4 regions of the Streptomyces sp. NPDC050636 genome follow, and region 4 is predicted to be linked to each of the others. Evidence: riboswitches for the same ligand, from Rfam matches in the RefSeq annotation. Region 4 holds a riboswitch; each other region holds the start of a gene.
What was found. Region 4 has a riboswitch for cobalamin ahead of AB0I10_RS31380 (cobalamin biosynthesis protein). Riboswitches for the same ligand answer to the same signal wherever they lie in the genome.
Positions count from the first base shown of each region.

Region 1: another riboswitch for cobalamin. It lies ahead of AB0I10_RS32715 (CbtB-domain containing protein); the one in region 4 lies ahead of AB0I10_RS31380 (cobalamin biosynthesis protein).
Region 2: another riboswitch for cobalamin. It lies ahead of thiI (tRNA uracil 4-sulfurtransferase ThiI); the one in region 4 lies ahead of AB0I10_RS31380 (cobalamin biosynthesis protein).
Region 3: another riboswitch for cobalamin. It lies ahead of AB0I10_RS14525 (iron ABC transporter permease); the one in region 4 lies ahead of AB0I10_RS31380 (cobalamin biosynthesis protein).

Region 1 is NZ_JBFAIP010000080.1:15,467-23,010, reverse strand. Features, by position in the region: gene AB0I10_RS32750 (glycosyltransferase family 4 protein) at 1-890, shown strand, start outside; gene AB0I10_RS32745 (SAM-dependent methyltransferase) at 899-1,771, shown strand; gene AB0I10_RS32740 (lysylphosphatidylglycerol synthase transmembrane domain-containing protein) at 1,771-2,775, shown strand; partial or broken gene AB0I10_RS32735 (RibD family protein) at 2,878-3,552, opposite strand; gene AB0I10_RS32730 (creatininase family protein) at 3,615-4,364, opposite strand; gene ribA (GTP cyclohydrolase II) at 4,521-5,186, shown strand; gene AB0I10_RS32720 (CbtA family protein) at 5,316-6,086, opposite strand; gene AB0I10_RS32715 (CbtB-domain containing protein) at 6,102-6,320, opposite strand; cobalamin riboswitch at 6,364-6,529, opposite strand; gene AB0I10_RS32710 (histidine phosphatase family protein) at 6,631-7,224, shown strand; gene AB0I10_RS32705 (SPW repeat protein) at 7,401-7,544, shown strand, end outside.
Region 2 is NZ_JBFAIP010000044.1:14,384-21,927, reverse strand. Features, by position in the region: gene mmsB (3-hydroxyisobutyrate dehydrogenase) at 1-143, shown strand, start outside; gene AB0I10_RS26290 (enoyl-CoA hydratase) at 140-931, shown strand; gene cobF (precorrin-6A synthase (deacetylating)) at 1,009-1,827, opposite strand; gene thiI (tRNA uracil 4-sulfurtransferase ThiI) at 1,824-3,158, opposite strand; cobalamin riboswitch at 3,313-3,531, opposite strand; gene AB0I10_RS26275 (MMPL family transporter) at 3,589-5,910, opposite strand; gene AB0I10_RS26270 (phosphopantetheine-binding protein) at 6,540-6,773, shown strand; gene AB0I10_RS26265 (aminotransferase class I/II-fold pyridoxal phosphate-dependent enzyme) at 7,007-7,544, shown strand, end outside.
Region 3 is NZ_JBFAIP010000014.1:39,894-47,437, forward strand. Features, by position in the region: gene dtd (D-aminoacyl-tRNA deacylase) at 1-267, shown strand, start outside; gene AB0I10_RS14505 (folate-binding protein) at 357-1,337, opposite strand; gene AB0I10_RS14510 (transcriptional repressor) at 1,379-1,816, opposite strand; gene AB0I10_RS14515 (ABC transporter substrate-binding protein) at 1,839-2,855, opposite strand; gene AB0I10_RS14520 (ABC transporter ATP-binding protein) at 2,868-3,638, opposite strand; gene AB0I10_RS14525 (iron ABC transporter permease) at 3,638-4,681, opposite strand; cobalamin riboswitch at 4,830-4,958, opposite strand; gene AB0I10_RS14530 (FABP family protein) at 4,986-5,573, opposite strand; gene AB0I10_RS14535 (DsrE family protein) at 5,910-6,278, shown strand; gene AB0I10_RS14540 (DUF3099 domain-containing protein) at 6,304-6,576, opposite strand; gene AB0I10_RS14545 (DUF1416 domain-containing protein) at 6,732-7,019, opposite strand; gene AB0I10_RS14550 (sulfurtransferase) at 7,056-7,544, opposite strand, start outside.
Region 4 is NZ_JBFAIP010000072.1:10,256-17,799, forward strand. Features, by position in the region: gene AB0I10_RS31360 (cobyrinate a,c-diamide synthase) at 1-333, opposite strand, end outside; gene cobO (cob(I)yrinic acid a,c-diamide adenosyltransferase) at 341-937, opposite strand; gene AB0I10_RS31370 (putative cobaltochelatase) at 937-3,129, opposite strand; gene AB0I10_RS31375 (cobyric acid synthase) at 3,197-4,789, opposite strand; gene AB0I10_RS31380 (cobalamin biosynthesis protein) at 4,786-5,799, opposite strand; cobalamin riboswitch at 5,941-6,097, opposite strand; gene AB0I10_RS31385 (hypothetical protein) at 6,302-6,730, shown strand; gene AB0I10_RS31390 (caspase family protein) at 6,736-7,544, shown strand, end outside.

The sequences.
Region 1 (7,544 bases), on a different contig from region 4:
GCGCGTTGCCGGAGGGTGCCGTCGTCCTCCTCGACGGTCTGGTGGCCTGTGCCGTGCCTGAGGTCATCGCCTCCGTGGCCGGACGGCTGCGCGTGGCCGTGCTGGTGCATCTTCCGCTGGGCGACGAAACCGGGCTCGCCCCTGGGCCGGCAGCGGAGCTGGACGCCAGGGAGCGCCGTACTCTGCACGCCGTGCGGGCGGTGGTGGCCACCAGCGAGTGGGCCGCCCGCCGGCTCGTCGCCCACCACGGGCTGGCCGCCGCCCTTGTCCATGTCGCCCGGCCGGGGGCCGACGCCGCACCCCTCGCCTCCGGTACGGATGGCGTGAGCGGGCTGCTGTGCGTCGCCGCGGTCACCCCGCGCAAAGGGCAGCACCGCCTGGTGGAGGCCCTTGCGACCGTCGCCGACCTGCCCTGGAGCTGTCTGTGCGTCGGCGGGCTGCGCCGGGATCCCGTATACGTCGGCCAACTGCGGCGGAACATCATGCAGTTGGGACTCGGTGAACGGATCAACCTCGCCGGGCCCCGTGCCGGCGCGGAGCTGGACGACTGCTACGCCGCCGCCGACCTCATGGTGCTCACCTCGTACGCCGAGACCTACGGCATGGTCGTCACCGAGGCGCTGGCGCGTGGGATTCCGGTACTCGCCACGGCCGTGGACGGCGTCCCGGAAGCCGTCGGGTACGCCCCCGACGGCAGCATCCCCGGGCTCCTCGTACCGCCCGACGACCCGGCGGCACTGTCCGGCGCGCTGCGCGGCTGGCTCGGCGATCCGGAACTGCGCCGCAGGCTGAAGGAATCGGCGCGCGGGCGGCGTGCCATGCTGGAGGGGTGGGAGACGACGTCGCAGAGTCTGGCCCGGGTGCTGGAACGAGTTCGGCACCAACCTTGAAGCACGACGTGAGCGCGGCCGACGAGAGCCGATTCGCCCCGGAATGGCTGGAGTTGCGGGAGCGTGCCGATGCCGCCGCCCGTGCGCCGGAGCTGCTCCGGCCGCTGCGCGAGTGGCTGTCCGAGCAGGCCCCGGCCCGGGCCGCGGCAGGCCCCCGCGGGCTGCTGATCCGCGATCTCGGCTGCGGCACCGGCTCGATGGGACGCTGGCTGGCCGTCCGGATGCCCGGTCCGCAGCACTGGATCCTGCACGACCACGACCCCGAGCTGCTCGCCCGCGCCGGGGGCCGGTTGCCCGCGACGGCCGGGGACGGCAGCCCCATTACGGCCACGACCGAGCACGGCGATCTCGCCCGCCTCACCGCCGAAGGCCTCGCAGGCACCGCGCTGGTCACCGCCTCCGCGCTGCTGGACCTGCTGACGCTCGATGAGGTGGAGGCGCTCGCCGCGGCCTGCGCCGACGCCGGCTGCCCGGCCCTGCTGGCGCTCTCCGTCGCCGGGCGCGTCGAGCTCACCCCGTCCGATCCGCTCGACGGCGAGATCGGCGCCGCCTTCAACGACCATCAGCGCCGTGCGGACCGGGGCCGACGGCTGCTCGGTCCGGACGCGATCGCGGCGGCCACCGAGGCGTTCGAGCGGCGCGGGGCGACGGTCCTGGTGCAGTCCAGCCCATGGCGGCTCGGCTGCCCGGAGGCCGCGCTGACCGCCGCATGGCTGCGTGGCTGGGTCGGCGCGGCCTGTGCCCAGCGGCCGGACCTCGCGCCCCGCGCGCTCCCGTACCTGCGACGGCGGCTGGAGGCGTGCGCGGTGGAGGAGTTGAGCGTCACGGTGCATCACACCGACCTGCTGGCGCTGCCCCGGCCGGCGTCCGGGAGCGGGTGATGAAGCGGTCCGTCTGGGCGTGGCTCAGGATGCTCGCGGGAGTGGGCATCCTCGTGATGCTGCTCTGGCACCTGGGAACCGGCGCCTTCCTGGACGGGCTGCGCAGGATCGACGCCGGGACGCTGCTGGCCGCGCTCGCCATCGGCCTGCTGACCACCGTGTGCAGCGCCTGGCGGTGGTGCCTGGTGGCCCGCGGCCTCGGACTGCGGCTGCCGCTCGGCCGGGCCGTCGCGGACTACTACCGCGCCCTGTTCCTGAACGCCGCGCTGCCCGGCGGTGTCCTGGGGGACGTACACCGCGCCGTACGCCACGGCCGGAACGCGGGCGACCTCGGCCGGGGCGTGAGCGCGGTGGTCCTGGAACGCGCCGCGGGCCAGATCGTCCTCCTCGTCGCCGGAGCGGCGGTGCTGCTCGCCCGGCCGTCCCCGGCCCTGGCACGGATCGGACGCCTCATCACCGCGCCCGGCGTGACGGTACTCGCGGCCGTGGGGTGCGCGCTGGTGCTCGCGGCGGCCGGCTGGCTGTACTGGAGCCGAGGCGCCTCGCGCACCGGCCGCGCCGTCCGCGCCGCGCTGACCGGAGCGCGCCGTGGCCTGCTCGCCCGCGGCGTCTGGCCGGGCGTCGCGCTCTCGTCCGCGGTGGTCCTCGCGGGGTACCTCGGGATGTTCCTGCTCGCCGCGCGCGTCGCCGGATCGACCGCGCCGGCCGCCGAGTTGGTGCCGCTGATGGTGCTGGCGCTGCTCGCGATGGCGCTGCCGCTGAACATCGGCGGCTGGGGCCCACGGGAAGGCGTCGCCGCCTGGTCCTTCGGTGCCGCCGGGCTAGGCGCCGCGCAGGGACTCACCACCGCCGTGGTCTACGGGGTGCTCGCCCTCGCGGCGAGCGTGCCGGGCGCCGGGGTCCTGGTCGCCCGGTGGATCGCCGGCCTGCGCGCGGAGCGCCCGCAGATCGAGCTCGAAGAGCGTGTCCTCGCCGAGCACGGTGCGCCGCAGCGGCGGCCGTAGCGCGTCCCGCATCACCGGCGTACCGGGAAACCGCAGGCCGGGCACACCATCGCCGAGCAGCACCGGCGCGACGGTGACATACAGCCGGTGCAGCGCCCGCTCCTCAAGGAACCGCGACACGGTGACGCCGCCGCCTTCGACCAGCACCCGGCCGAGGCCGCGGTGCGCGAGCGTGTCGAGGAGGCGCTGCGGGGCGAACGCCGCGGCGTCCGGGAGCGTCAGTACGTCAACATCGGGGCCATCGGGGCCATCGGGGCCGACCGCCCCGGGCACCTGCTGCCCATCCGGCCCCACCACCCACAGTGTCGGCGCCGCCCCGTCCGTGAACACCTGGCGCCGCAGCGGCACCCGGCTCCGGGGATCGAGCACGACTCGCACCGGGTTGTGCCCCGCGCACGCACGCACCGTCAGCTGCGGATCGTCCGCCACGGCCGTACCGGCCCCGACGATCACCGCATCGGCCAGCGCGCGCAGACGGTGCAGATGACGTCGGTCCTCCTCGCCGGTGACGTAGTCGGCATCGCCCGTGCGTGTCGCGATGAAGCCGTCCAGACTCTGCCCGAGCTGCGCGAACGCGACGCGGGGACCGGCCAGGCACAGCGGCAGATACCGCTCGGCCAGCCGCGCGGCCTCGGGTGAGGCGTCCTGTCCCCACCGCAGCCCGCCGTCCCCGTCCGGCACCAGACCGGCTGCCTCGGCGTCCCCGGCGGTCCGGACACGGCGAAGCCGGTTCCAGGCTGCCGCCGCGCCCAGCTCCGCGGGTGACGACTCGGTCATGCGACGCCGCTCCTCAAGCATTCCTCACGCCATTCCTCACGCCGCTCCCCACCTTCGCGTCCTCACCCTCGCGGGTCCCGGCCGAGCAGCGCCGCATACTCACCGAACGCCTCGACCAGACCGGCCAGCAGTTCCTTTCCCTTCCGGGCGGATGCCAGGGACGGTCGGCCGATGACCCCGGTTTCGGTATAGGCGGCCATACCGAGGGTCAGCAGATGCTTCCGCTCGTCCGCCACGTGATCGGCCGATTCATAACCGGGCCTGACCAGTTCGGGATGGGCGTGCAGCAGAATGGACGTCTCCAATTCCCCCGCATGCATATCGCTGTGCGAAGACGTCCGTACCCCGGCCCGTGCGCGTGCTGCGTCCCAGTCGGCCGAGCCGGGGAAGAGGGCCATACGCGTCCCGCTTCCGGCGGATTCCTGAACCACGTTGCGCAGCACGTAATTTCCGCCGTGGCCATTGACGAGAATCAGGGTGCCGATACCGGACCGGCGAAGCGAATCGGCGATATCCGTCACCACGGCGTGCAGGGTCCGTGCCGAAATGCTGACGGTTCCCGGCCATGCGGCATGCTCGTGCGAGCAGGAGATGGTCAGCGGCGGTAGCAGCTGGACGGGGTGGGCCGCGGCGATTTCTCCCGCGATGGTGCAGGCGATCACGGTATCGGTCGTCAACGGGAGAAAAGCGCCGTGCTGTTCGAGGCTGCCGATGGGGAGTACGGCTGTTTCCGGCTGCCGTGCCCGTACGTCCTCCGTGGTGTCGGCCGGCAGCAGGCCGAGGGCCGGAGTCCGATGTCCCGAAGCGGTCATGGTGTGAAGCATAGGCCGACAGGGGGCAGCGCGTGCCGTGCGGCGGGCGCTTCGGCGGCCTGCCGCCAACCCATCGCACAGGACGCCCACTTGGGACACCTTGTCGTGATGTGAGCGAACGGAGCGGATCGTTTCTTCACTGGGTACCATCGCGGCATGACGGACCCCGATGCTGATGTCGATGTTGATGTCGTGTTGCATGACGCCGCTCGTGTGGAACGGATGGTGGAGGTCCGATTGCCCACCACCTACGGTGAATTCCTCGCCGTCGGCTATCTGGACCGCCATCGCGGAATCGAGCAAGTGGCGCTGGTCCATGGCGATGTCATGGGGGAGACGGCGCTGACCCGGGTGCATTCAGAATGCCTGACCGGAGATGCCTTCGCGTCCACGCACTGCGAATGCGGCGATCAACTGTCCGCCGCACTGGAGGCGATAGTGGCGGAAGGGTGCGGCATTCTCGTCTATCTCCAGGGTCATGAGGGACGGGGAATCGGACTGCTGGCCAAGCTTCAGGCGATGCGGCTGCAGGAGGACGGGCTGGACACGGTCGAGGCGAATATCGCACTCGGTCTGCCGGTCGACGCCCGCGAATACGGCGTCGCGGCCGAGATGCTGCGGGACCTCGGCGTCCACTCGGTGCGGCTGCTGTCGAACAATCCGCGCAAGCGCGAGGCGCTGATCGGACATGGCATCACCGTGGCCGAACAGGTCCCGCTGCTGATGCCGCCCCGCGCGGAGAACATCCGCTATCTGCGGACCAAACGGGAGCGGCTCGACCACGACCTGCCGCACCTGGACGGCGTCCGTGGCCTGTTCTGACGAGCGCAGTGAGGAAGGCCCCGCAGCGAAATGGTCTTGCAACGGTCTCGCAGCAGAAAGGCCACGCAGCGAAAAAGGCCCCGCGATCGGCGTCGCGGGGCCTTCCTCGATGTTCCGGCGCGTGCCGGGTCAGGTCGCCGCCGGTGCGGCCTCGGTCTCGGCCTTGGCCTCAGTGGCAGCCGCGGCTTCCTTGGCCGGTACGACGCGCTCCGCGAGATGACCGAAGATCAGCCCGAAGGCGGTCCACAGCACCAGTTGAACGGCGAGCGTCGACAGCCGGAACTCCCAGAGCGATGTGCCGGGGAATCCGTGCGGCACATTGTCGTAGGCCGGCAGGAAGGCGTACGCGATCCCGATGGCGACCACGAACGCGGCGCCGCCCGCGACCGTGGCGTACCAGTTGCCCAGCTTGGGAGCGAGGCGCCGGCCGAGAATCGTCGCGCCGACGGCCAGCAGGATGCCGAGCAGCATCATCAGGAAGTACAGGGCGGTGCGCTGGCCGATGGTGTCGGGGTCGCCGACGGCCGGCGGGTTGGCCGGGTACTTCAGGAACGGTACGAGATAGACCAGCAGCGCCCCGCCGGACACCAGGACGGCCGTGGCCCGGGTGCTGAAGCGGCCGATCCGGCCCAGTGCGAAGCAGAAGACCAGGGCGGCGATACCGCCCAGCGCCACGCCGTAGACCAGGATGCCGGTCGCCAGGCCCGCTGTGGACTGCATACCGCGGCTGACGGCCTCCACCTCGTGCTCATGGCCGTGGCTGTGGCTTTCCTCGAACGCGATCGCGGCGTCCACCTGCGGTTCGCCCAGGAAGTAGGCGACGACGAGGGTGAGGACACCGGCCGCCAGACCGGCGAGCATGCCGCGCACCAGAAGATTTCTGATGGTGAGGGAGTTCATGGGTGCGGCGTCCGATCAGTGGCAGGGGAAGCCGAGCAGGTGGCGTCCGTCGTGGACCCACTCGTGAACGTCCGTACCGGAGAACACCGAGGTGGCACCCTGCTCCGCGCCGATGAAGTACAGCAGGACCAGCATCAGGACGCCGACGAACAGTGCCCAGGGGGCGAGCGCCTTGAGGGGGAGCGGGGCCGGGGTGATGGTGCCGGCGGCCGGCGGAGCGATGGTCTGAGCCATGGCAGGACCTCCTGAGAAGGGGAACTCGCGTCCCTGTAGATGGAGTGCGTAACGACATGCCGGGTCTGGCTTGCCCGGTCCCGGCCCTGCTGGGCTGAGTCAAAACCGGACATACAGTGGCGCGACCGCGCCGGGATCCCACCGGCTTCCGTCATGTCGTCGTCAATATCATCGGGAAGGTATCGCGAACCGGCCACATGGCCAAGGCCGCACAGGGGGCGGAGGGGCGCAGGACAGGGCGCATCGGCCGGTCAACTTCCCCTGGTGGGCGATCTGTTGTGGATGTCCGGAAAGAGCTGGGGAAGAGTGCATGACAACTCGGGTGACGTTGATCTCACCGGCCGCGGGTTTGGCGCAGCGCGAGGTGCGCTTCGACGACGACGGTCCGTTGAGCGAGGCCGGACTGCGCCGCGCCCGGACCGCCGCCGGAACGCTGCCGGGCGCCGACCGGATCATGGTCTCGCCGTCGATGCGGTGTCGTCGTACGGCCGAGGAACTCGGGCTGCCGGCGGAGCCCATGCCGGCGCCGGCGGGCTGTGCGATGGGCCGGTGGCGTGGCCGGAGCCTGGCGGAGGTGGCCGACGCCGAGCCGGAGGCGGTGTCCGCCTGGCTCTCGGATCCCGGCTTCGCGGGGCATGGCGGCGAATCGCTGCGGCAGCTCTGCGACCGGGTCGGGGCCTGGCTGACGGGGGTGGCCGCCGAGTCGGGGCGCGTGCTCGCCGTAGTGGAGCCGGATGTCGTGCGCGCCGCCACGGTGTGTGCCCTCCGGCTCCCGATGGAGGCGTTCTGGCGGCTGGATGTGGCCCCGCTGACCGCGACCGAGCTGAGCGGTCGCAGCGGGCGCTGGAACCTGGGGCTGGGTCGGTCGCTGGGCCATGGAGGCCGTGAAGAGGGCAGTGGATGAGGCCGTGGGCGAGGTCGGGGGTAAGGGGTTGCGGGCGCGGTGCGCGACAACACCGCTGCCGGGAAAATTGCCGCCTCCACCATCTACACATAAAGGCGACATAAGTGCAGAATAAAGGTGCGCGGCCCCATGCCACGCGAATCCGGCCAGGCTTGCGGACGAAGGAGGCGAGTCGCATGGCCGACGTCTCACACACCAGGGGAGACCTCGCAGGTCACCCCGACGCTTCAGAGATGGCAGCTCGATACGACCGCGTCCTCGGCGGGCGTGACGTAGTACTCGTGGACGGACCGGTGTTCCTGGTCGGCCTGTACTGCGCC
Region 2 (7,544 bases), on a different contig from region 4:
CAGCGGAGTTGTACACCGCATATGCGGCGGGAAACGGCGCGAACGAGGACTTCTCCGGAATCCTGCGGACCCTGCGGGACGGAGTGCTCTGCGAGCCCGGGGCCGAACCCAGGAGCGACACGAAAGGCGGTACCCCCGCATGACCCACCCCTACGAGACGGCATACGAGACCATCCTCGTCGAACGCAAGGGCCGCACCGCTCTGGTGACCCTCAACCGACCCGAGGCGCTCAACGCCCTCAGTCTCCAGGTGATGACCGAAGTCGTCGCGGCCACCGAGGGCTTGGACCGGGACCCGGACGTCGGCTGCATCGTGCTCACCGGCTCGGCGAAGGCGTTCGCGGCCGGAGCCGACATCAAGGAGATGGCCCCGCAGGGCTATCTCGACATGTACCTGAGCGACTGGTTCACCGCCTGGGACCGGCTCGGACAGCTGCGCACGCCGACGGTCGCGGCCGTCTCCGGCTTCGCCCTCGGCGGCGGCTGCGAACTCGCCATGCTCTGCGACATCCTGCTGGCCGCCGACACCGCCGTGTTCGGGCAGCCTGAGATCAAGCTGGGTGTCATCCCGGGCATCGGCGGCTCCCAGCGACTGACCCGCGCCGTCGGCAAGGCCAAGGCGATGGAGATGTGCCTGACCGGCCGCACCATGGACGCCGGGGAGGCCGAACGCGCATGCCTGGTCTCGCGGGTCGTCCCTGCGGACGACCTGCTCGGCGAGGCCCTCGCGGTCGCCGCGACCGTCGCGGAAATGTCGCTGCCCGTCGCGATGATGGCGAAGGAGGCGGTCTCCCGAGCCTTCGAGACGACCCTCACCGAGGGCGTCCGCTTCGAACGACGTCTGTTCCACGCCGTATTCGCGACCGCGGACCAGAAGGAGGGCATGAGCGCCTTCGTCGAGAAACGGCCGCCGGAGTTCATCCACCGCTGACCGGACGGGCCCTCGGGCGGCGCCACCCGCCTTCGGGCCCAGGGCCTGTCCGATGGGGCAGGGTCGGGCCCTCGGCGCTAGCCGGACGCCGAGGGAACGGCATCCGGCGACGGCCCGGGAGGACCGGCACGCAGCAGGCAGGCATCCATGATCCAGCCATGACGCTCCCGGGCCGCCGCGCGCAACTCCAGCACCCGGTCGGCCACTTCGGCCAGCGGACCGGAGACGAGCAGTTCCTCAGGCGTTCCGACGTAGGCGCCCCAGTACATCCACCGGCCCTCCTCCCGGGGCGCGGTGAGCGCCGCACCGACATCGAGCATCACGGCGACGTCCTCGCCCTCGGCGAGCCCGGATCCGGCGATGTGCCGGCCGGGGGCGATCCGGACCGGACGGCCGAGCCGGGTCAGCGTCGTGCGGTGGCGGGCGGCCAGCACCGAGATGCTGCTCACCCCGGGAACCACGTCGTACGTGAAGGGCACCGCACCCCGGGCGGCGACCTCCTCCAGCGTGTCGATCGTGCTGTCGTAGAGAGCGGGGTCGCCCCACACCAGGAAAGCTCCGGTCCGGCCCGGCGCCAGTTCGTCTCGGATGAGCCGCTCGTAGAGGGCGGCGCGGCGGTGGCGCCATTCGACGACCTGGGCCCGGTAACCGGCCGGACTCGCGGGGGACCGGTCACGCCGCGGGTCGTCGGCCTCGACCACCCTGTGCCCGGGACCAGCGTGCTCGGCCACCAGATCTCTGCGCAGCCGGGTCAGTTCGGACGTCCGCGCGCCCTTGTCGAGCAGGAAGAACACATCGCAGTCCCGCATGGCCCGTACGGCGGCCAGCGTCACATGCTCCGGATTCCCCGAGCCGATCCCGATCACGAGGACCTGCCGTCGGTCCCCTCCGGTCATGAGGACACCGCCGCGGACGGTGCCGTCGCGCACACGGCCGGACCGGGGCGATCGGGCGCGGGGCCCCCGTCCGGGCGGTCCGCGCCGGGAGCCGTCTCCCCGTCGGACTCTCCCGGGTACATGATCTGGACGTCGCGCAGCAGACTGTCCACCAGGTCGTCCAGGTCGAGTCGCTTCTCCACCGAGCGCAGGTCGGTCAGCCCGGCGCGGAGGGAGACGCGGGGCGGTGCGAGGAGCTTGCAGCAGTCCTCATCCGGCAGTACGGAGATCTCCGCGGTGCCGATGGACCGGGCCTCGTCGATGATCTCCTGCTTCTCCCAGCCGACCAGCGGCCGCAGAACGGGAAGGGTGGCGGCCTCGTCGACGGCGGCCATGTTCGCGAGGGTCTGGCTGGCCACCTGACCCAGGCTGTCACCGGTCACCAGCGCCTCCGCCCGGGTCCGGCCCGCCAGCGCGGAAGCGGCGCGGACCATCAGCCGACGCTGCGCGACGACCTGCAGCCGGCCGGCCCCCGCTATGGCCAATTGCTTCTGCGCGTGGCCGAGGGCGATGACGTGCAGCCGTCCGCCGGGCTGGTAGCGGTTGAGTTCACGGGCGAGGGCGTAAGCCTTGTACACGGAAGCGGCGTTCGTGTACGGAGCGCCGGTGAAGTGGACGAAGTCGCAGTGCAGACCGCGGCGCATCGCCCGGTAGGCCGCCACCGGCGAGTCGTAGCCTCCGGAGAGCAGCACCAGGGCACGTCCGCTGGAACCGACGGGCAGTCCGCCCGCCCCCGGGTGACGGGTCCAGGAGACATAACTTTCCTCGTGGTCGATCTCGACCGAGACCCGTACATCGGGGTGGGAGAGGTTCACCGGCAGGGCTCCCAGGGCCTCCCGGACGCGCGCTCCGAGAAAGCGCTCGAACTGCGACGAGGTCATCTCGAAGCTCTTGTCCCGGCGCTTGACCCGCACGGCGAAACTGATTCCGGGCCGCTCGGCACGCGCGGCGGCGAGCGCGTCCACGGCCGCCTTCGTGATGTCCGCTACGGCGCTCGGGACACGCAGGGCGGGCTCCACCGAGTTGAACCCGATCACCCGGCGGGCGTGTTCCACGAGGACGTCCGGAGAGACCTCGCCGCCGAGCACGGTCACGTTCTGGCCGGACTTGATCCACGTGGAGCCGCCGATGTCCCGCAGGGCATGGCGGAGGTTGCCGTGCAGCCGCTCGGTGAACCGGTGCCGGTTGCGGCCCTTGAGGAAGATCTCACCATGCTTGAGCAGGACACAAGGCCCGCTCGGGCGGGGTGTTCCGGGGGAGGGGGTGGAGGGGGTGCTCGTTTCGCCAGGCACGAAACTCTCCTTCGCGAGTCGTCGTGAGGACCGGTGCCGGGCCGAGAACGGGATGCGGGCCCGCCCACCCCGCACGTACGCAGGGTGAGGTGAAAACGCACCACCAGCTCCGCGGTCCCGCTGCCGGGTCGCCGTGGATGCGTGCGCGGCGATCACACCCCGCACGAGCAGTGGCAGGTCTTCGGACTCGTGGGCACATCCCGAAGGACGGGACACCTACTGGCCGTCGCTTCCCAGGCCACATGCGGACCCAGTGCTTCATGACGTCGGTCGTTCCCACTCACCGCTGCGAGGCAGTCCCGGACTCCCACCGGGTTCCCTCTTACGACACCCCGTCTGGCGGTCGGGGCGAACCAGCTGCGGCTTCAGGGTAGACAAGGCGGCGCGCGGTGAGTGCACCAGCCCAAGATGGAACATGGCTGCGGACCGTTCACTCCTCGGTGAGCCCCAGCCTGGCGTGCAGGCGGCGCAGTGGGCGCGGCGCCCACCAGTTGGCCCGGCCCGCGAGTTTCATCACGGCGGGTACGAGCACGCCGCGCACCAGTGTGGCGTCCAGCAGCACGGCCAGTGCCAGGCCCACGCCCAACAGCTTCAGGAAGGTGATCCCCGAGGTGGCCAGCGCGATCATGACGACGGCGACGAGTGCGGCCGCGGCGCTGACCAGGCGTCCGGTGCGTTCCAGCCCGACGGCGACGGCCAGCGTGTTGTCCCCGGTCTCGGCGTACACCTCCTTGATCCGCGAGAGCAGGAACACCTCGTAGTCCATGGACAGCCCGAAGGCCACGCAGAACATCAGCACCGGCATGGTGATGTCCACCAAGCCGGTCACCGTGAAGTCGCCGACCAAGGCACGCAGGTGGCCTTCCTGGAAGACGTACACCATGGCGCCGAAGGTCGCGGTCAGGCTGAGCAGGTTGAGCAGTACGGCCTTGAACGGGATCAGCAGGCTGCCGGTGAAGAGAAACAGCAGCACCACAGTCGTGCCGCCGACGATCAGTGCTGCCTCGGGCAGCCGGTCGGCGAGTGTGTCACGGGTGTCCGCGAGCACTGCGGCGTCACCGCCGACGAGCACCGTGCCCGGCGCGCTGTCCGCCCGCAACCGCTCCACCAGCTCGGTCCCGGCGGAGGAGTACGGCTCGACCGACGGCACCACCGACAGCCAGCCGGCACCGCCCGCGGCGAAGGAGGCGGACACTGCGGAGGGGGCCGCCACCTGCCGCCCTGCGGCGTAGGAGCCGGTGACGGTGTCCACTCGGGTCACACCCGGCATGGCCGACACGCGGGAGGCGTAGGCGGCGACCCGCTGCCGGTCGCCGGAGCCGCCGGCGTCGGGCACTACCAGGGACAGGGAGGAGTTCTCGCGGCTCGCGAACTCCTCCCGCACGAACTGGGCCGTACGGTGTGCGGGCGCATCGCCGGGCAGGACCCGGTCGTCGACCAGGCCGAACGAGACCCGGGTGAACGGCAGGCCGAGCACCACCAGCAAGGTGACCACGCCGACCGCGCACAACACCGGCCGCCGCATGACCGCGGTGGCGAGCCGGTGCCAGAAGCCGCCTGTTGCGGCCCCGGCGGCCTGTCCGGGCCCTGTGCCCTGGTCGGCGGCCCTCGGTTTCGGTCTCCTCCGGAACAGCCGCCGCACGTCCAGCGCGTCGATCCGCGGGCCGAGCAGGCCGAGCGCCGCGGGCAGCACCACCACAGCCGCGAAGGCCGCCAGCGCTACCACCGCCACGCCCGCGTAGGCGAAGGAGCGCAGGAAGTACAGCGGGAAGACCAGCAGGGCCGACAGCGACAGGGCCACCGTCAACGCGGAGAACAGCACCGTGCGCCCGGCTGTGCGGACGCTCTGCGCGACGGCCTCGGTGGTGCCGAGGCCGCGGGCCATCTCCTCCCGGAAACGGGTGACGATGAACAGGCTGTAGTCGATGGCGAGTCCGAGTCCCAGCGCCGTGGTGATGTTGACGGCGAAGACGGAGACCGAGGTCAGGCGGGAGAGGGCCTGCAGTACGACGAAGGTGCCCAGGATGGAGAACACCCCGATGAGCAGCGGCAGGCCGGCCGCCACCGCACTGCCGAACACGAAGAGCAGGATGAGCAGGATGACCGGTGCCGCGTATGCCTCGGCCCGGAACAGGTCCTGCTCGCTCTGCTCCTGGACTTCCGCCGAGATCTGCGCCTCCCCGGTTGCGGAGAGCCGCAGCACCCCCTGGCGGCCGGTGAAACGGGGGACCAGTTCCTTCGCGGTGGCCCGTACCCGGTCCTCGTCGCCGCCCAGCCGCAGGAGCACCAGCGCCGAGCGCCCGTCGCGGGCCTTGAGCGGTTGTGCCGACGCGCGGGGGGTCGTCCAGTACGACACGGCCGACAGTACGCCGGGTTCCTGGGCGAGTTGCCGGGTGAGGTCCTGCCCGGCGGTCGCGGTCCGGGGGTCGTCGACCGGTCCCGGGGCGTGGGCCAGGAGCACCAGATTGGGCACGCCCGAGCCGAAGCGGTCGGCGAGGAACTCCTGGGCCTTGGACGACTCCGCCGCCGGGTCGGTGAAGCCGCCGCTGGACAGCCGGTCGGCGACACCTCCGCCGACCGGGATGGCGGCCGCCACGGCCAGCAGCACGGCGAGCAGCACGGGTACGCGGCGGCGGACCAGGAACCGTCCGAGAGCGGCGAGCCGGGAGCGGTCGGCCGGTTTCCCGGGGCCGGGGCCGGGGGCGGAGGACGAGCCTTCCGCTGCGGTGGTGGCGTTGGCGGCTTTGCGCACGGTGATTCCTGTGGGTCCACTCGGGGGCTCTGTTTCACGGCCGAACCGCATCCACTCATGCAGATCACCCTTTGCATTCGTGCAATAGCTCAGTGTTAACACCGGCTTCAAGGGCCCGCACGTTCTGGTGGGTGCTGTATGGGTGCTGTATGGGTGCTGTATGGGCGCTGTGGCTGTCGCGAGTTGTCGCGGTCAGGCGGATCTGGAGGCGTGCGGGCCTCCTCGTCGGCGTGGATCAGCGGGGCGGTTCGGCGAGGACGCGACGGCTGCACGGGAGTGGGCGGTGCGTGTCACGGGAGGAAGTTCGTGCCGCTGAGCGAGTGCCATCTCGGCCAGGCGTGCAGCGCGTTTCTCCTGTCAACTCCGGGATCCTCGTTTGGCTGGCCGGAATGCGCTCTTCGTCTCCCGGGTGCAGAATCGATTTCGTGCGGCTGGCCGGACCGGTCGTGGGTCAGACGTTGTCGGCGTGCGCGAGTTCTTCACTCCCTGTGCGGAATTCACAGGAAAGCGACATGCCGCCTGAGCTTCATTTGCACGACGCAAGGGCTGTGGTGCGGGACTCCACAGGGGTTCCGGCGTCCGTGGTCTGCGTTGCAAGGGAATTACCAGCACGAGAAGGGTGTGCCTTAATGTACGAGACAATTGCCCTCCTGTTGGTCCAGGAGTTCGGGATAGCGGAAGACTTGGTTCATCCCCAGGCCAAGGCCCGAGACATCGAATTGGACTCGTTGTCTTTGGCGGAACTAGAGGTGATGATCAAGGAGCGGACGGGAATGCAGTTCAATGAGGATGCTGCGAGCCTCGACAGCACCCTCGAAGAGATCGCGGCGATCTTCGTCCCGGTCAAGGGTGCATCCTCCTGACGTCGGGATCCCACGCGTACAGTCTTGGAGTAGGTGCGGCCGGCGGTTGGGGGGCGTGGGTCAGGCATCGGCAGCGTGCGCGAGTGCTTCACTCCCTGCGCGGAATTCACACCCAGCACAAGCTCCGGAGTTCTTAGTCCGTGTCGCAGTAGAAACGTTCGTCACCGAATCCACGAACTGTGGGAGATTGCCCGCACCGTGCGGAGGTGGCGAACCCTATCGACAGGATGATCATGACTGGCTGGATCGCTGATGTCCCCATTCTCGACGAGTTCGTCTCCCGTCGTGACATCTATCCCTATTACCTCGTCATTGAGGACCGGCCGACGCCGGGGGAGGTGATCGTCGATGGCGTACGCGCAATCAACGCGGCCTCGACGGACTATCTGGGGCTTGCGACCGATTCCGGCGTGCGGGCGGCGGCCTCGAAAGCCGCCACCAAGTACGGCACCTGCTGCACCGGTTCCCCGATGCTCGGCACCATTGGGCTCCATCATGAGTTGGAAGAGGAGCTGGCCGACTTTCTCCAGCGCCCTGCGGTCATGCTGACCATGACGGGATTCCAGGCCAACCTGTCTCTGTCCGCTCTTTTCGGCGCCAATCACATGGTGATCGCGGACCAGCACATCCACGCCTCTCTCGTGGAATCCGTTTCCCTCGGACGGGCTGAGCACCGCCGGTTCGGGCACAACGACATCGCCCATGCCGAAAGGCTCATGCGTACCGCCACGGACAAGGGCAAGACCCCCATCATCGTCACCGAGGGCGCGT
Region 3 (7,544 bases), on a different contig from region 4:
CGGATCCTCGACGGCGAGAAGTCCTGTTCGGACACCGGAGCGCCGCTGCTGGTGATCAGCCAGTTCACTCTCTACGGTGACGCCCGCAAAGGCCGCCGCCCCACCTGGAACGCGGCGGCCCCCGGCCCGGTCGCGGAACCGCTGGTCGACGAGGTCGTCACACAGCTGCGGGCACTCGGCGCCCGGGTCGACACCGGCCGCTTCGGCGCCCAGATGAAGGTGTCGCTGACGAACGACGGGCCGTTCACCGTGCTCGTCGAGATCTAGGCCCTGTCGTCAAACTGGCGCGCGTCCGCAAAGCCCTGGAAGCTGTCCGGTGGATCATGGCCGGGCCCGGCGGAGCCCGCCGGCAGCCGCTACGGCTCGACCACGACCTCCTGCGCCGCCGCCGTCCCGCCCGCACTCAGCTGCGCGTCGGTCGGCACGTTGCGCTTGACCAGGGCGAGGGCGATCGGGCCGAGCTCGTGGTGGCGGGCCGAGGTCGTGATGAAGCCCAGCTGCCGGCCCTCCTCGCCCTCCGAGGCCAGTCGTACCGGTGTGCCGTGCGGCGGCAGATGCACCTCGCTGCCGTCCAGGTGCAGAAAGACCAGCCGGCGCGGCGGCTTCCCCAGGTTGTGGACCCGGGCGACGGTCTCCTGGCCGCGGTAGCAGCCCTTCTGGAGGTGGACGGCGGTGCCGATCCAGCCCAGCTCGTGCGGAATGGTGCGGTGGTCGGTCTCCAGGCCGAGGCGGGGGCGGTGGGCCTCGACGCGCAGCGCCTCCATGGCCAGGATGCCGATCGCCGGGCCGTTCTCGGCCGCGAAGGACTCCAGGCCGGCGCGGGGGAGGAAGAGGTCGCGGCCGTGCGGGGTCTCGCGTACGACGGCGCCTTCCGGCACCTCGGTGATGGAGCCGGCCGGGAGGTGGACCACGGCGAACTCGTCGGTACGGTCGGCGACCTCGACCCGGTAGAAGAACTTCATGCTCTCCAGGTAGGCGACCAGCGTCTCCTGGGTGCCCGGCTCGGTGTGCATCCAGGTCGTCTCGCCGTCGTCGACGAGGTACAGCGCATGCTCGATATGGCCGTGCGCGGAGAGGATCAGCGCCTCCGTGGCACGGCCGGGCTGAAGATCGCTGACGTGCTGGGTGATCAGCAGATGCAGCCAGCTCAGCCGCTCGACGCCGGTGACGGCGACCACGCCGCGGTGTGAGAGGTCCACGAAGCCGGAGCCGTCGGCGAGGGCGCGTTGCTCCCGGAAGAGATCGCCGTAGTGCGCGGCGACGCCTTCGTCGGGAGACTCGGCGGGAACGGCGCCGGGCAGCGACAGCAGAGGGCTGGCTTTCACATCTCGCAGCATGAGGCCAGCCTACGACCCGGCCGCGCCGCCGCCAGGGCGCCCTAGGCCTCGCCCTGTGCGGCCTTCGTGGTGCACGCCGCACAGCGCCCGAAGATCGCGAAATGCTTCATGTCCGTGTCGAAACCGAACTGTTCGCGCAGCGTCGCCGTGAACGGCGCGGCCACCGACAGATCCGCCTCGATGACCTCCGTGCAGTCCCGGCACACCAGGTGGATGTGGTGGTGGCGGTCGGCCAGGTGGTACGTGGGCGCGCCGTGGCCGAGGTGCGCATGGCTGACCAGGTCCAGCTCCTCCAGGAGCTCCAGGGTCCGGTAGACGGTGGAGATGTTCACGCCGCCCGCCGTTTTGCGTACCTCGGTGAGGATGTCGTCGGGGGTGGCGTGTTCCAGTCTGTCCACAGCCTCCAGTACGAGCTGACGCTGCGGGGTCAGGCGGTATCCGCGCCTTCGGAGGTCACGCTGCCAGTCGGTGGTTACCACGCCCCCCAGTGTAGGAGGGCGGTCAGCCCCTTCGTACGTCCCGCAGATAGTCGGCCAGTGCGGTGACGGCGGCGGGATTGCGCGGGCTCTCGACCAGATCGGCGTAATCCATGACGTAGATGTGGTTGTTCTTGACCGCCGAGACGTTCGCGAGGGGCGGGTACGACGTGAGGAACGCCTTCTTCTGCGCGGCGGTGGGGGTGCCGTAGTCGTTGATCACGATCACCTCGGGGTTGCGCTCCACGATGGTCTCCCAGCCGACCGTCGTCCAGGAGTCCTTCAGGTCCTTCATGACGTGGTTGCCGCCGGCCTTGGTGATGATGTCGTGCGGGCCGGCGTACTTGCCCGAGGTCATCGGCTTGTCCTCGCCGCCGTCGTAGAGGAAGACGGAAGGGCGGTCGCCCGCCTTGGGGGCCTTGGCCTGCGCATCGGCGATCTGGTTCTGGTACTTCTTGATCAGCGCGGCGGCCCGGTCCTCCACGTCGAAGATCTTGCCCAGTGTCTCCAGGTCGGCGTAGAGGGCCTCCAGGGGTGGCATCACACCGCGCGAGCTGCCGGTGGTGCCGTTGCGGCAGGACTCGGTCAGGACGTAGCTGCCGATACCGAGCTTCTTGAGTGAGGCGGGGGTGACACCGGTGGCCTCACCGAAGCCGTAGTTCCAGCCCGCGAAGACCAGATCGGCCCTGGCGTCCAGGGCGATCTCCTTGGTGATGGCCTTCTTGGAGAGCCAGGGCGTCGACTCGTACGCGTCCTTCCAGGCCACCGCCTCGATCTTGCCCCGGTAGGAGGGCATCACATAGCCCGCCATGTGGTCCTCAAGGCCGAGCGCGAACATGATGTCGGCGATGCCCACGTCGTTGGTGACCACGCGCCGGGGCGCCTTGTCGTACGTCGTCTTGACGCCGCAGTTCTCGATGGTGACGGGGTAGTGGCCGGAGCGGGCCGGGGCGCTCTTGGCGTCGGAGGAGACCTGCGCGCCGCAGCCGGTGAGGGCGGCGAGCGAGAGGGCGGTGAGCAGTACGGGGGCGCGGCGGGGCATGGCGGCTGGTCCTTAGGGGCTGAGGCGGTCGAACAGGAGCTGTACGGCGCCGGATTCGGGGTGGCGTACGCGGTGCGCGCGGACGCCGAAGACCTCGCCGAGCAGCTCGGGGGTCAGGACGTCGTGCGGCGGGCCCGAGTCGACGATCCGGCCGTGTGCGATGACGTAGAGCTCATCGCAGTGCACGGCGGCCAGATTGAGGTCGTGAAGGGCGGTGAGCACGGTCAGCCGGCTGTCCCGGACCAGTGCCAGGACCTCCAACTGCTGGGCGATGTCAAGGTGGTTGGTGGGCTCGTCGAGCACCAGCACCTCGGGCTCCTGGGCCAGCGCGCGGGCGATCAGCACCCGCTGCTTCTCGCCGCCGGACAGGCTGAGAAAGCCCCGTTCGGCCAGATGGTCCGCGCCGACCCGGGTCAGCGCGCGCCCGCACACCTCGGTGTCCGCCGCGCTCGCCCGGCCCGAGCCGCGCTGATGCGGCAGCCGCCCCATCGCGACGACCTCGGCGACGGTGAAGTCGAACTCCGTGGACGCCTCTTGGGGGAGCGCGGCCAGCCGCCGGGCGCCCTCGCGCGTGTCCATGGCGTGCAGGTCCGCGCCGTCCAGCCGCACCGTCCCCGCGGCCGGGCGCAGCGCGCGGTAGACGCAGCGCAGCAGGGTGGATTTGCCGCTGCCGTTGGGGCCGACCAGTCCGACGAGCCGCCCGCTGCCGGCCTGCAGCGCGATGTCGTGGACGAGGCGGTTTCCGGCCACCTCGACGCACAGGTCCTCGATGTCGATCCGCATCAGGCGCCGCCTCCGAAGGTGTAGCCGCGCCGCCGCATCAGCAGGACGAAGCAGGGCACGCCGATCACGGCGGTGAGCGCGCCCACCGGGAGTTCCACGGGTGCCAGCAGTACGCGGGACAGCAGATCGACCCACACCAGCAGCACCGCGCCCAGCAGCGGCGCGACGGCCAGCACCCGGCGGTGGTCGGCGCCGACCAGCATCCGCGTCACATGCGGCACCATCAGGCCCACGAAGCCGATCGCGCCGCTGACGGCGACCACCGCGCCGGTGACCGCCGCGGCGACGACGAACAGTTCACGGCGCAGCCGCTCCCCGTCGACCCCGAGGGCGGCGGCCGTCTCGTCGCCCATGGCCAGTGCGTTCAGCCGGCCCGCGGAGAGCAGCAGATATGCCAGCGCGGCGGCCACCGCGGCCGCGGCTATCGGCACCGAGCCCCAGCCGGCCCCGCTCAGGCTGCCCAGCAGCCACATCATCGCGGAGCGGGCGGCCTCGCCGCGGTCGGCGGTGAACACCATGAGGGTGGTGATGGCGGAGAAGCCGTAGTACATGGCCGAGCCGGTGAGGACCAGGCGCAGCGGGGTGAGCCCGTGGACGGTGCGGGCCGCCGCGTACACCAGCACCATCGCGATCAGCGCGGAGACGAACGCGGACACCGACAGTGCCCAGACGCCGAGCGTGCCGAGCGCCCCGAAGAGGAGCACGGCGTTGGCGCCGACGGCGGCGCCGGAGGAGATGCCGAGGACGAAGGGGTCGGCGAGGGCGTTACGGACCATGGCCTGTACGGCCACGCCGATGGCGGAGAGCCCGGCGCCCACGACGGCGGCCAGCACGGCCCGTGGGAAGCGCAGCTCCCACACGATGGTGTAGGCGGGGACCTCGTCGGGCGCGATGGTGCCGCCGGTCAGCCCGGCGCCGAGATAGCGCAGCACCTGCGGCCAGCTCACCCCGGCGGCGCCGAGGCCGACCCCGCAGAGCAGGGAGCCGAGGAGGGCGAGGGAGAGCGCGGCCGCCAAGGGGGCGGTACGGGCGGGGGGTGCCAAGAGGAGCCTTCGGCTCGGGCCGCGTCCATGCGGAAAGGAGCGGCGGCCCGGAGCGCCCCCAGCTGACGCTGAGCGGGGGTCCCCCCAGCGCCGGCCGGGGGAGTGCCCCCAGGCAACGGCGGTGTCCCATCGCAGTCCACGGCGAGTTGTCAGGATCAGGCGCCGCCGCGGGTGATCGGGCTTGCGGAAGGGGCTTCCGCTCAACCGTTGCGGGTCAGCGCCGGACTCTCACCGGACTTCCCCCGCGGGGCGCGTAACGCTGGGTCGTACTGGGTGCTGCTGTGCTGCTGTGCTGCTGTGCCGGTCAGCCCTTGTAGGGCGTGCCGTCCGGGTTGAAGAAGGAGACGCCGTCCGGCATGTCGTCGGGCAGGCTCTCCGCCCACTGCTTCAGATCGGCGACCTTCTTCAGTTGCGCCGACATGTACGGGCGCAGCGGCACGTCGGGGGTGGCCTTCTCGCCGACCCACATCAGGTCGCCGTTGACATAGCCGTAGAGCCGCTTGCCGCCGCTGTACGGGCCGGAGGCCGCGGTGCGCGCGACGGCGTCGGTGGCCAGGTCGATCTGCGGCTTCCGGTCGGCGAGCTCGCCGTACCAGACCTCGACCACGCCCTGGTCGCGGATCATCACGATCTCGACCCTGCGGTCCGCGTCGATCCGCCAGTAGCCGCTCTCGGTCTCCAGCGGGCGGACCTTCTTGCCCTCGCTGTCGAGCACCCAGCTGTGCGAGGTGTATTCGAGGAAGTCACGGCCGTCGTGGGTGAAGGTGACCTCCTGCCCGAAGTTGCACTTCTCGGTGCCAGGGAAGTCGGCGACGCCCGCGCCCTCCCAGTTGCCGAGGAGGAAGGCGAGCGGCACGAGGGCCGGGTTCAGGTCGGACGGGATCTCGATCATGAGCTCAGGCGATCTTTAGGGGGCGAAAGGAGGGGTGCGCGACGCGCTCGTACGGAGGACGGGCAGGTCAGCGCTGGCCCTGGTACAGCTTCTTCCAGGTCAGACCGGCGAAAGCGACCACGCCGACGCCGACGAGGACGAGCAGGGTGGTGAAGACTGCCTCAAGCACGAGCGCGCTCCTTGGACGGAGTGAGGTTACGGACCGCCTGCGAGTCTAGTCGGCGACCGTGGCAGCGGCGCTGTGAGGTCCGCCGCCAAGCTCTTAAGGAGCAGGGGTACCCCCATCCTGCTGCACCTCTAGGCCCTGACCTATCGGACAGACCCTAGTCTGGCCGCATGGCGAAGAAGAAGCTCGTGATCAAGGCGACGGCAGGGGCGGACGCGCCCGAGCGGTGCTCTCAGGCGTTCACGGCGGCGGCGGTGGCCGTGGCCAGCGGGGCCGAGGTCTCGCTGTTCCTGACCGGGGAGTCGACGTGGTACGCGCTGCCGGGGCGGGCGGCCGAGTTCGAGCTGCCGCACGCGGCACCACTGCCGGATCTGATCGGGGGGATCACAGCGGGCGGCGGCGTGATCACGGTGTGCTCGCAGTGCGCGGCCCGCCGGGGGATCGAGGAGAAGGACCTCATCGAGGGCGCGCGGATCGCCGGGATGCAGGTCTTCGTCAGCGAGATCATGGCGGACGGGGTGCAGGCGCTGGTCTACTGACCGCCGCTCCCGCCGCCACCGGTGATCACTTGTGGTCGTCCAGCTCGCGCCACCAGCGGTCGGACTCCGGGTCGCCGCTCTCGTCCCACCAGCGTTCGCCGGGCTCCCTGCGGTTGCCGATGATCGCGGCGATCGGCGGGATGACCATGGCGACGACGCACATGCCCACGGCCACCGGGATCGACCAGAGCCGCACCACGCTCCAGGCCAGCACGAACAGCACGATGCACACGCCCATCAAGATGAAGTACTTGCGATGACGGCGTTGTGGCGCCGGCAGCCGACTGTGCGCGTACATACGTCCACGGTAGATCCGGGCGGGGCGGGGAGGAAGTCGGTACGCCCGGCGGGAAGAGGCGCGCGGGGCGCCGCCGGTCCCGGACAGCGCGGAGGGCCGCACCCCTGCCCAGGTGTCCAAACCCCAGGGGTGCGGCCCTCCGGCCGGCAGCGTCGTCAGACGGCGATGGCGACCTCCGCCAGGCCGCCCTGCTGGGCGACGACGGTGCGGTCCGCGGTGCCGCCCGGGACGAGTGCACGCACAGTCCAGGTGCCCTCGGCCGCGTAGAAGCGGAACTGTCCGGTCGCCGAGGTGGGGACCTCGGCGGTGAACTCGCCGGTGCTGTCCAGCAGACGGACGTAACCGGTGACGGGCTCGCCGTCGCGGGTCACGCTGCCCTGGATGGTGGTCTCACCGGGCTTGATGGTCGAGGCGTCGGGGCCGCCGGCCTGTGCTCCACACATGGGTACTTCCTTGAGGGGTTGGGGTTTTCGCCGGACTTACTTGTTGGCGCCGAGCTCGATCGGCACGCCGACCAGCGAGCCGTACTCGGTCCAGGAACCGTCGTAGTTCTTGACGTTGGTCTGGCCGAGCAGCTCGTGCAGCACGAACCAGGTGAGCGCGGAGCGCTCACCGATACGGCAGTAGGCGATGGTGTCCTTCGCCAGGTCGACGGACTCCTCCTGGTAGAGGGCCGTGAGCTCGTCGTCCGACTTGAAGGTGCCGTCGTCGTTGGCGTTCTTGGACCACGGGATGTTGCGGGCGCTGGGCACGTGGCCGGGGCGCTGCGACTGCTCCTGCGGGAGGTGCGCCGGCGCGAGCAGCTTGCCGCTGAACTCGTCGGGCGAGCGGACGTCGACCAGGTTCAGGCTGCCGATGGCGGCGACGACGTCGTCACGGAAGGCGCGGATGGAGGTGTCCTGGGCCTTGGCCTTGTACTCGGTGGCCGCGCGCTGCGGCACCTGCGCACCGTCGACCAGGTCACGGGA
Region 4 (7,544 bases):
CTGCGCCGTCGACGAGAGCTCGCCCATCCCCGACGCCCCGTCGAACAGCCCCATCACGCCCTCGACGACCGCGAGATCCGCGCCCGCCGCGCCGTGCAGGAACAGCGGCCCGATCCGGCCCGGACCGCACAGATAGGCGTCGAGATTGCGACCGGGACGGCCGGTGGCCAGGGAGTGGTAGCCCGGGTCGATGTAGTCGGGGCCCACCTTGTGCGGGGACACCGACAGACCGGCCTCGGCGAACGCCGCCATCAGGCCGGTGGCCACCGTCGTCTTCCCGGCGCCCGACGACGGCGCGGCGATCACCAGCCGGGGCACTGCGGTTGCACTCATGCGCTGCTCACCATTCGATGCCCCGCTGGCCCTTCTGGCCGGCGTCCATCGGGTGCTTGACCTTCGTCATGTCCGTCACCAGATCGGCGAAGTCCATCAGTGCCTGCGGGGCGTTGCGGCCGGTGATGACGACATGCTGGGTACCGGGACGGTCGCGCAGCACCGACACCACCTCGTCCGTGTCGATCCAGCCCCAGTGCATCGGATACGCGAACTCGTCCAGCACCAGCAGCTTGTAGGTCTCCGCGGCGAGATCCCGCTTGACCTGCTCCCAGCCCTCGCGCGCCGCGTCCTCACTGGAGGTGATGTCGCGCTGCACCCACGACCAGCCCTCGCCCATCTTGTGCCAGGCGACGCTGCCGCCCTCGCCCGTCTCGCCGAGCACCTTCAGCGCCCGCTCCTCGCCGACCTTCCACTTCGCCGACTTCACGAACTGGAACACCCCGACCGGCCAGCCCTGGTTCCAGGCCCGCAGCGCCAGCCCGAAGGCCGCGGTGGACTTGCCCTTGCCCTGGCCCGTGTGGACGAAGACCAGCGGGCGGTTACGGCGCTGGCGGGTGGTGAGTCCGTCGTTCGGTACGACGGACGGCTGTCCCTGCGGCATTACGCGGCCTTCCTGTTGCCTTGAACGGACTTGCCATGAACGGCCTTGCCGGGTGCGGACCTCTCATCACCGGACCGGCCTTGGACGGGCCTGCCCTGAACGGTCCTCACCAGCGCGGAGACGCTGTCCGCGCGCAGTTCGTCGAGGGTGACGGCGGTGCCCTGCAGCGCATGGGCCAGCTCGCCGGCCAGCCCCAGCCGGACCGGGCCCGACTCGCAGTCCACGACCACCGAGGCGGTGCCCTCGCCGGCCAGCAGCCGGGCGGCGCGGGCGGCCCGCACCACCGGGTCCGGGCCCCCGGTCGCCCGCCCGTCGGTCACGACCACCAGCAGCGGCCGCCGCGAGGCGTCCCGCATCCGCTCCACCCGCAGCACCTCATGGGCCTTGAGCAGCCCCTCCGACAGCGGCGTGCGGCCGCCGGTCGGCAGCTTCTCCAGCCGCGCCGCACCCGCCTCGACCGACGACGTCGGCGGCAGCGCCAGCTCGGCGCCCTTCCCACGGAAGGTGATCAGGCCGACCTTGTCGCGCCGCTGATAGGCGTCGAGCAGCAGCGAGAGCACCGCGCCCTTGACCGCGCTCATCCGCTGCCGCGCCGCCATCGAACCGGACGCGTCCACGACGAACAGGACGAGATTGCCCTCCCGCCCCTCGCGGACCGCCTCCCGCAGATCGTCGCGGCGCACCACGAGCCCCCGCCCGCTGCGGCCCCGCGCCCGCTGATGCGGCGCCGCGGCCTGCACGGTCGCCGCCAAGTGCAGCTTGCCCAGGGTGCCTTGGGGCCGCCGGGCCCCGGTCGTCCGGCCGTGCGCGGTACGCGCCCGCGACCGGCGGCCGTCCGCGCCCTCGCCGAGCCCCGGTACGTCCAGCCGCCGGGTCTTGAACGGCTCCGTCGCGCCGACGGCCGCCCGCTGCCCTCCGGTGCCCCCGGCGGGCTGTTCGGCGGGCTGCTCCTCCGGGGCCGGGGCGTCGGCATCGGGCGTGTCTGCCGGGTCGGGCGCGCCCTGGTCCGCCTCGTGGCGGGGCGGCGCCTGCTCCGGCACCCCGTGCCGGTCGTCCTGCGGCGGCTGCCCACCGGGGCCGTCAGGGCCGCCCTCGGGGCCGTCGCCGGGACCGTCTGGGCCGCCGTCCGGGCCGTCCGGCTCCGGGTCGTCGTCGCCGTCCTGCCCGCCGAACTCCTCCAGCGTCTGGTCGAGCTTGTCCTCGTCGAGGCCGGGCGCGTCGAAGGGGTTACGGCGCCGACGGTGCGGCAGCGCCAGCAGCGCGGCCTGCCGGACGTCCTCCTCCAGGACGTCCGTACGCCCCGCCCACGCGGCCAGTGCGGTCGCGGTGCGGGCCATCACGATGTCCGCGCGCATGCCGTCCACTTCGAACGCGGCACAGGTCGCGGCGATTTGGCGGAGCGCCGCATCCCCCAGGGACACGCTCGGCAGCAACGCCCGTGCCGCCACGATGCGCTCGCGCAGCTCCTCCTCCTCGGCCGCCCAGCGCGCCGCGAAGCCCGCCGGGTCCGCGTCGAACGCCAGCCGCCGCCGCACGACCTGAACCCGCTGGTCGGGTTCGCGCGAGGCCGCGACCTCCACCGTCAGCCCGAAGCGGTCCAGCAACTGCGGCCGCAGCTCGCCCTCTTCGGGGTTCATGGTGCCGACGAGGAGGAAGCGCGCGGCATGCCGTACGGAGACGCCCTCGCGCTCCACGTAGGAGGCGCCCATGGCGGCGGCGTCCAGCAGCAGGTCGACAAGGTGGTCATGCAGCAGGTTGACCTCGTCGACGTACAGCACACCGCGGTGCGCGTCCGCGAGCAGTCCGGGCTCGAAGGCCTTCACGCCCTCCGACAGCGCCCGTTCGATGTCCAGGGCACCCACCAGCCGGTCCTCGGAGGCGCCGACGGGCAGTTCGACCATCCGCGTCGGACGGTCCTCGGACGCGCCCGCCTCGTGCGGACCGTCGGGGCAGCCGGGGTCGGGGGCGGCGGGGGCGCAGGCGAAGCGGCAGCCGGTGATGACGTCCACGGTCGGCATCAGCGCCGACAGCGCACGCACCGCGGTGCTCTTGGCGGTGCCCTTCTCGCCGCGCACCAGCACACCGCCGACGGCGGGGCTCACCGCGTTCAGCAGCAGCGCGAGCCGCAGATCGTCCATGCCGACGACAGCGGTGAAGGGGTACTGCGGGGTCGTGTTGTGCGCGATGGTCATGCCTTGTCGTCCTCCACGTCGTCCTTCACGTCGTCGGCCGGCTCCCGGTTCGTCCCTTGCGTACCCCTCATGGCGCTCCCGGAGGCACGAACGGCAGTCCCTCCGGCACCCCCTTCTCGATCAGCCGCAGCAGTGCGTCGGTGTCCGCATGCTCCTCGATCAGATCGCCGAGGCGGTCCAGCTGCTCCTCGCGCAGCGTGCCGAAGGCGGTGTCCGGGGCCGGTACGAAGGCCCGGCCCGCGTCCGCCGCGACCCGCCGCAGGAACGCCCGCCGGAAGCCGTCGCTCTCCAGCGAGCCGTGCCAGTGCGTGCCCCATACGGAGCCGACCCGGCAGCCGTCCAGACTGTGCCCTTGGTCATCGGACATGAACGCCTCGTCCCCGCCCGTGACTTCGGCGACCCCGTGGTGGATCTCGTATCCCTCCACTGGCTCGCCCAGCGCCTCGCCGACCGGCCGCGCCAGCGTCTTCTCCGCCGCGAACCGCACCCGCACCGGCAGCAGTCCCAGCCCGTCGACGGTGCCCGCCTTCGACTCGACCTCGTCCTCGATGCGCTCGCCCAGCATCTGGTACCCGCCGCAGATGCCCAGCACCGGACGGCCCTCGGCGGCCCGCCGGGCGATCGCGGCCGCGAGACCGCGCTCGCGCAGCCACTCCAGCGCCCGCACCGTGCCACGCGTCCCCGGCAGCACCACCAGATCCGCGTCGGCCAGCTCCTCGGCCCGGTCCACGAACCGCACCACCACGCCCGGTTCGGCGGCCAGCGCGTCCACGTCCGTGAAGTTCGACATCAGCGGCACGGCGGCGACCGCTACCCGCAGCACGTCCGCGCCGTGCGGCTGGGGGTACCTCCCAGCGTTAGCTGGGGGAGCCACGACCGACTCCCGTACGGCGCCGCGCATCGACACGCGCAGCCCGTCCTCCTCGTCGATGCCGAGGCCGTGCTGGAACGGCAGCACACCGTACGTCGGCCGCCCGGTCAGGTCCTTGAGCATGTCCAGTCCGGGCTCCAGCAGCGTCACATCGCCGCGGAACTTGTTGACCAGGTAACCGGCCACGAGAGCCTGGTCCTCGCGGCTCAGCAGCGCCGTCGTACCGAAGAAGGAGGCGAACACCCCGCCGCGGTCGATGTCGCCGACCACGACGACCGGCAGCCGCGCCGCCCGCGCGATGCCCATGTTGACGATGTCGGTGCGCCGCAGATTGATCTCCGCCGGACTCCCGGCCCCTTCGCAGATCACCGCGTCATACGTGCCCCGAAGCTCCTCCAGGCACTCCACGACGGTGCCGAGCAACTGCTCCTGGCGCCCGGCGTGGTACCCCCGCGCGCTCAACTCACCCACCGGCTTCCCCAGCAGCACCACCTGGCTGCTGCGGTCGCTGCCCGGCTTGAGCAGTACGGGGTTCATCAGCGCGGTCGGCTCCACCCGCGCCGCGGCGGCCTGCATCGCCTGGGCCCGCCCGATCTCGGCGCCCTCGCGCGTCACAAACGAGTTCAGCGACATGTTCTGCGCCTTGAACGGCGCCACCCGGACGCCCTGCCGGACCAGCCAGCGGCAGATGCCCGCCGTGACCACACTCTTGCCCGCGTCGGACGTCGTACCGGCGACCAACAGGCCACCGCCGACGGCCCCGCCGGACGCCTTGAACCGCCCGTTCACCGGGTCCTCCTCATCTGCCGGGAACCCGGCTCACGGTGCGCCGCGCGCAGCGCCGCGCCCACCGCCAGCCGCCCCGCGACCGTTGTCGCCAGCGCCAGCACACTCACCCGCTGCGAGAGCCGGACCGCCCGCTCGATATCGGGTACGCCGGGCGGCGGCGCCCCGCCGTTGAGCACCGGACGGTGTTCGACCCGCCCGCCGTACGCCAGCGTGCCGCCCAGCCGGATGCCCAGCGCACCCGCGAACGACGCCTCCACGGGGCCCGCGTTGGGGCTCGGATGCGCGCCGCCGTCGGCCCGCCAGGCCCGCAGCGCGCCGCGCCGGCCGGGGCCCGCGAGCACCGTCAGCGCGGCGGTCAGCCGGGAGCCGGGCCACCCGGCCACATCGTCGAGCCGCGCCGAGGCCCAGCCGAACCGGCGGTAGCGCGGCGACTTATGGCCCACCATCGCGTCCAGGGTGTTCACCGCCCGGAACGCCACCAGGCCGGGCACACCGCCCAACGCGCCCCATACCAGGGCACCCACCACCGCGTCCGAGGTGTTCTCCGCGACCGACTCCACCACCGCGCGGGCCATCTGCGGCCCGTCCAGCGCCTGCGGATCGCGCCCGCACAGATGCGGCAGCCGCTCCCGCGCCACGTCCAGGTCACCCGCCGTCAGCGCACCGCCGACGGCCCGCGCCTCCCGGCCGAGCGAGGTGCCGCCCAGCACGGCCCAGACAGTGGCCGCGGTCAGGGCGATCCGGGCGGACGTACGCAGGGGGGCGGAGGCGGGCCCGGAACCCCGTACCGCGCGTTGCAGCGCCGCGGCACCGACCGCCGCGCCGCCCGCGCACAGCACCGCATGTGCCGCTCCGTACCCGCGGTGATCGCGCCACAGCCGGCGCTCGACGGCGCCCGCGGCCCGGCCGAACGCGGCCACCGGATGCCCGCGCCGGGGATCCGCCGCGATCAGATCGCCGAGAAAACCGAGGACCGCGCCGCACGCGTACGTCGCGTGTTCGCCGCGCACCGGATCAGACCGCCGTCAGGCCTCGAAGGGCCGCTGCGACGGCACTTGGGGCAGGAGTCAGGGAAGATCTCGAACTGTGGCCGGGCATGGCGGTATGTCCTCACTCAGGGTCCGCGCCCTGGCTCGACGTGTCGGCGACCAGAGTCTCCTGGCTCCCCGGATCGGCGCTTCCCCCGGCCTTCCAGTCCGTACGCACCCTGCCCTGCGGGCAGGCGCGAAGCGGACCGTGACCTTCGCTGGAGGAACGCTCCCCGGTGACAGTGGCGGGACCGCGCCGGATTCGCACCGGACTTCCTCAACTGTCGCCGAATGGCCCGGGCAGTCCACCACGCCCCGCGAATGCCCGTCAACTCACCCCTGACCTGCGACGCAGCCCTGTGGTGGAGGGTGTGGTCAACGCCACAGGGTGGTGGTCGTGTCACGGAGGGTTGCCCAGGTCCCTGATCTCACGTCAGTATCTGTTGCACGGTGGGCAATGGGGCCGCCGGAAGGGGGCCGGGGGATGCCGGAGAGCGCTGACCGCCAGGAGATCCGTATCCGGATCACGGGCACGGACAATCCGCACCAGGACATCGAGGATCTCAAGGCGTGGCTGGAGCGCGAGCCATGGCTGCGGCACCAGGGACACGACTGGACGGTGCGGCCGGCGCCGGCGGACGCGACGCACGGCACGGACGAAACGGACCTCGGGGACATGGCCGTCGGCGTCGACGACCTGATCCTGGTCATCGTCGGCGCGGTCGCCGCGGAGCTCACCAAGAGCCTGAGCATCGCCCTGCGGGAGTGGCTGCGGCGGCGCAGAGAGGAACGCGCCGAAGGCGAGGAGCCCGCCGTCGTCGTCATCGGTGACGCGGGTCGGCCGGGCGAGGCCCCCCAAGCCCCCGACCCCGGCGGCCCGGCGGACGAGGGCGGCAGCACCCGGCAGGGCTGAACCCGATGTCGGAATACGACGCGCGGGGCAAGGTCAACCGGGCGCTGCTGATCTGTGTCAGCGAGTACGAGAACCTGCCGGACCTCCCCGCGGTGGAGGCCAACGCGGACGAGCTCAAGCGCGTTCTGATCGACCCCGGCACCGATCTGTTCACCGGGCCCGAGGTCGTCATCTGCCGGCCCCGGGAGCCGTGGGAGCTGGAGCAGGCGCTGGACGCCGTCACCAAGGAGGCGCGCGGACTGCTGCTGGTGCACTTCTCCGGCCACGGTTGGGTCGGCCGCGACGGCGGCGACCTGCAACTGATGGTCGGCGTCTCGGCCACCCGGCAGCGTCACAAGACCGTCTCCTGGCAGGACATGGTGCTGTCCTACCTCGACAACGCACGGGCCGACCGGATCGTGATCGTCCTGGAGTGCTGCTACTCCGGCAACGCCGACGAAACCTTCCACTCCCGCCGCAAACCCATGTCGCTGCTGATGGCCGCACAGCCCAACCGCCGTATCTTCAGCGGCGACGAACCGGCCGGCGGCTCCCTCTTCACCCGTGCCGCGGTGCAGATCCTGGAATCCGGCATACCCGGCAAGGGTTTCGTCACCTTTGAGGATCTCGTCCGGGCGCTGCGCGAACGGCTCGCCCACGAGCAGACCCCGATGGGCGACGTCTGGGAGCCCCGCTCGGCGAAGCAGAACACCGTCGACGACGTCATCCTCTCCTTCGCCACCCCGGAGGTCCGGCCCCGGACCCCGCTGCGGATCCGGTTCCGCCGCCGGGCGAAGTCGCACTTCCAGCACTGGCTGAGGCTGCTGCTCGTCCT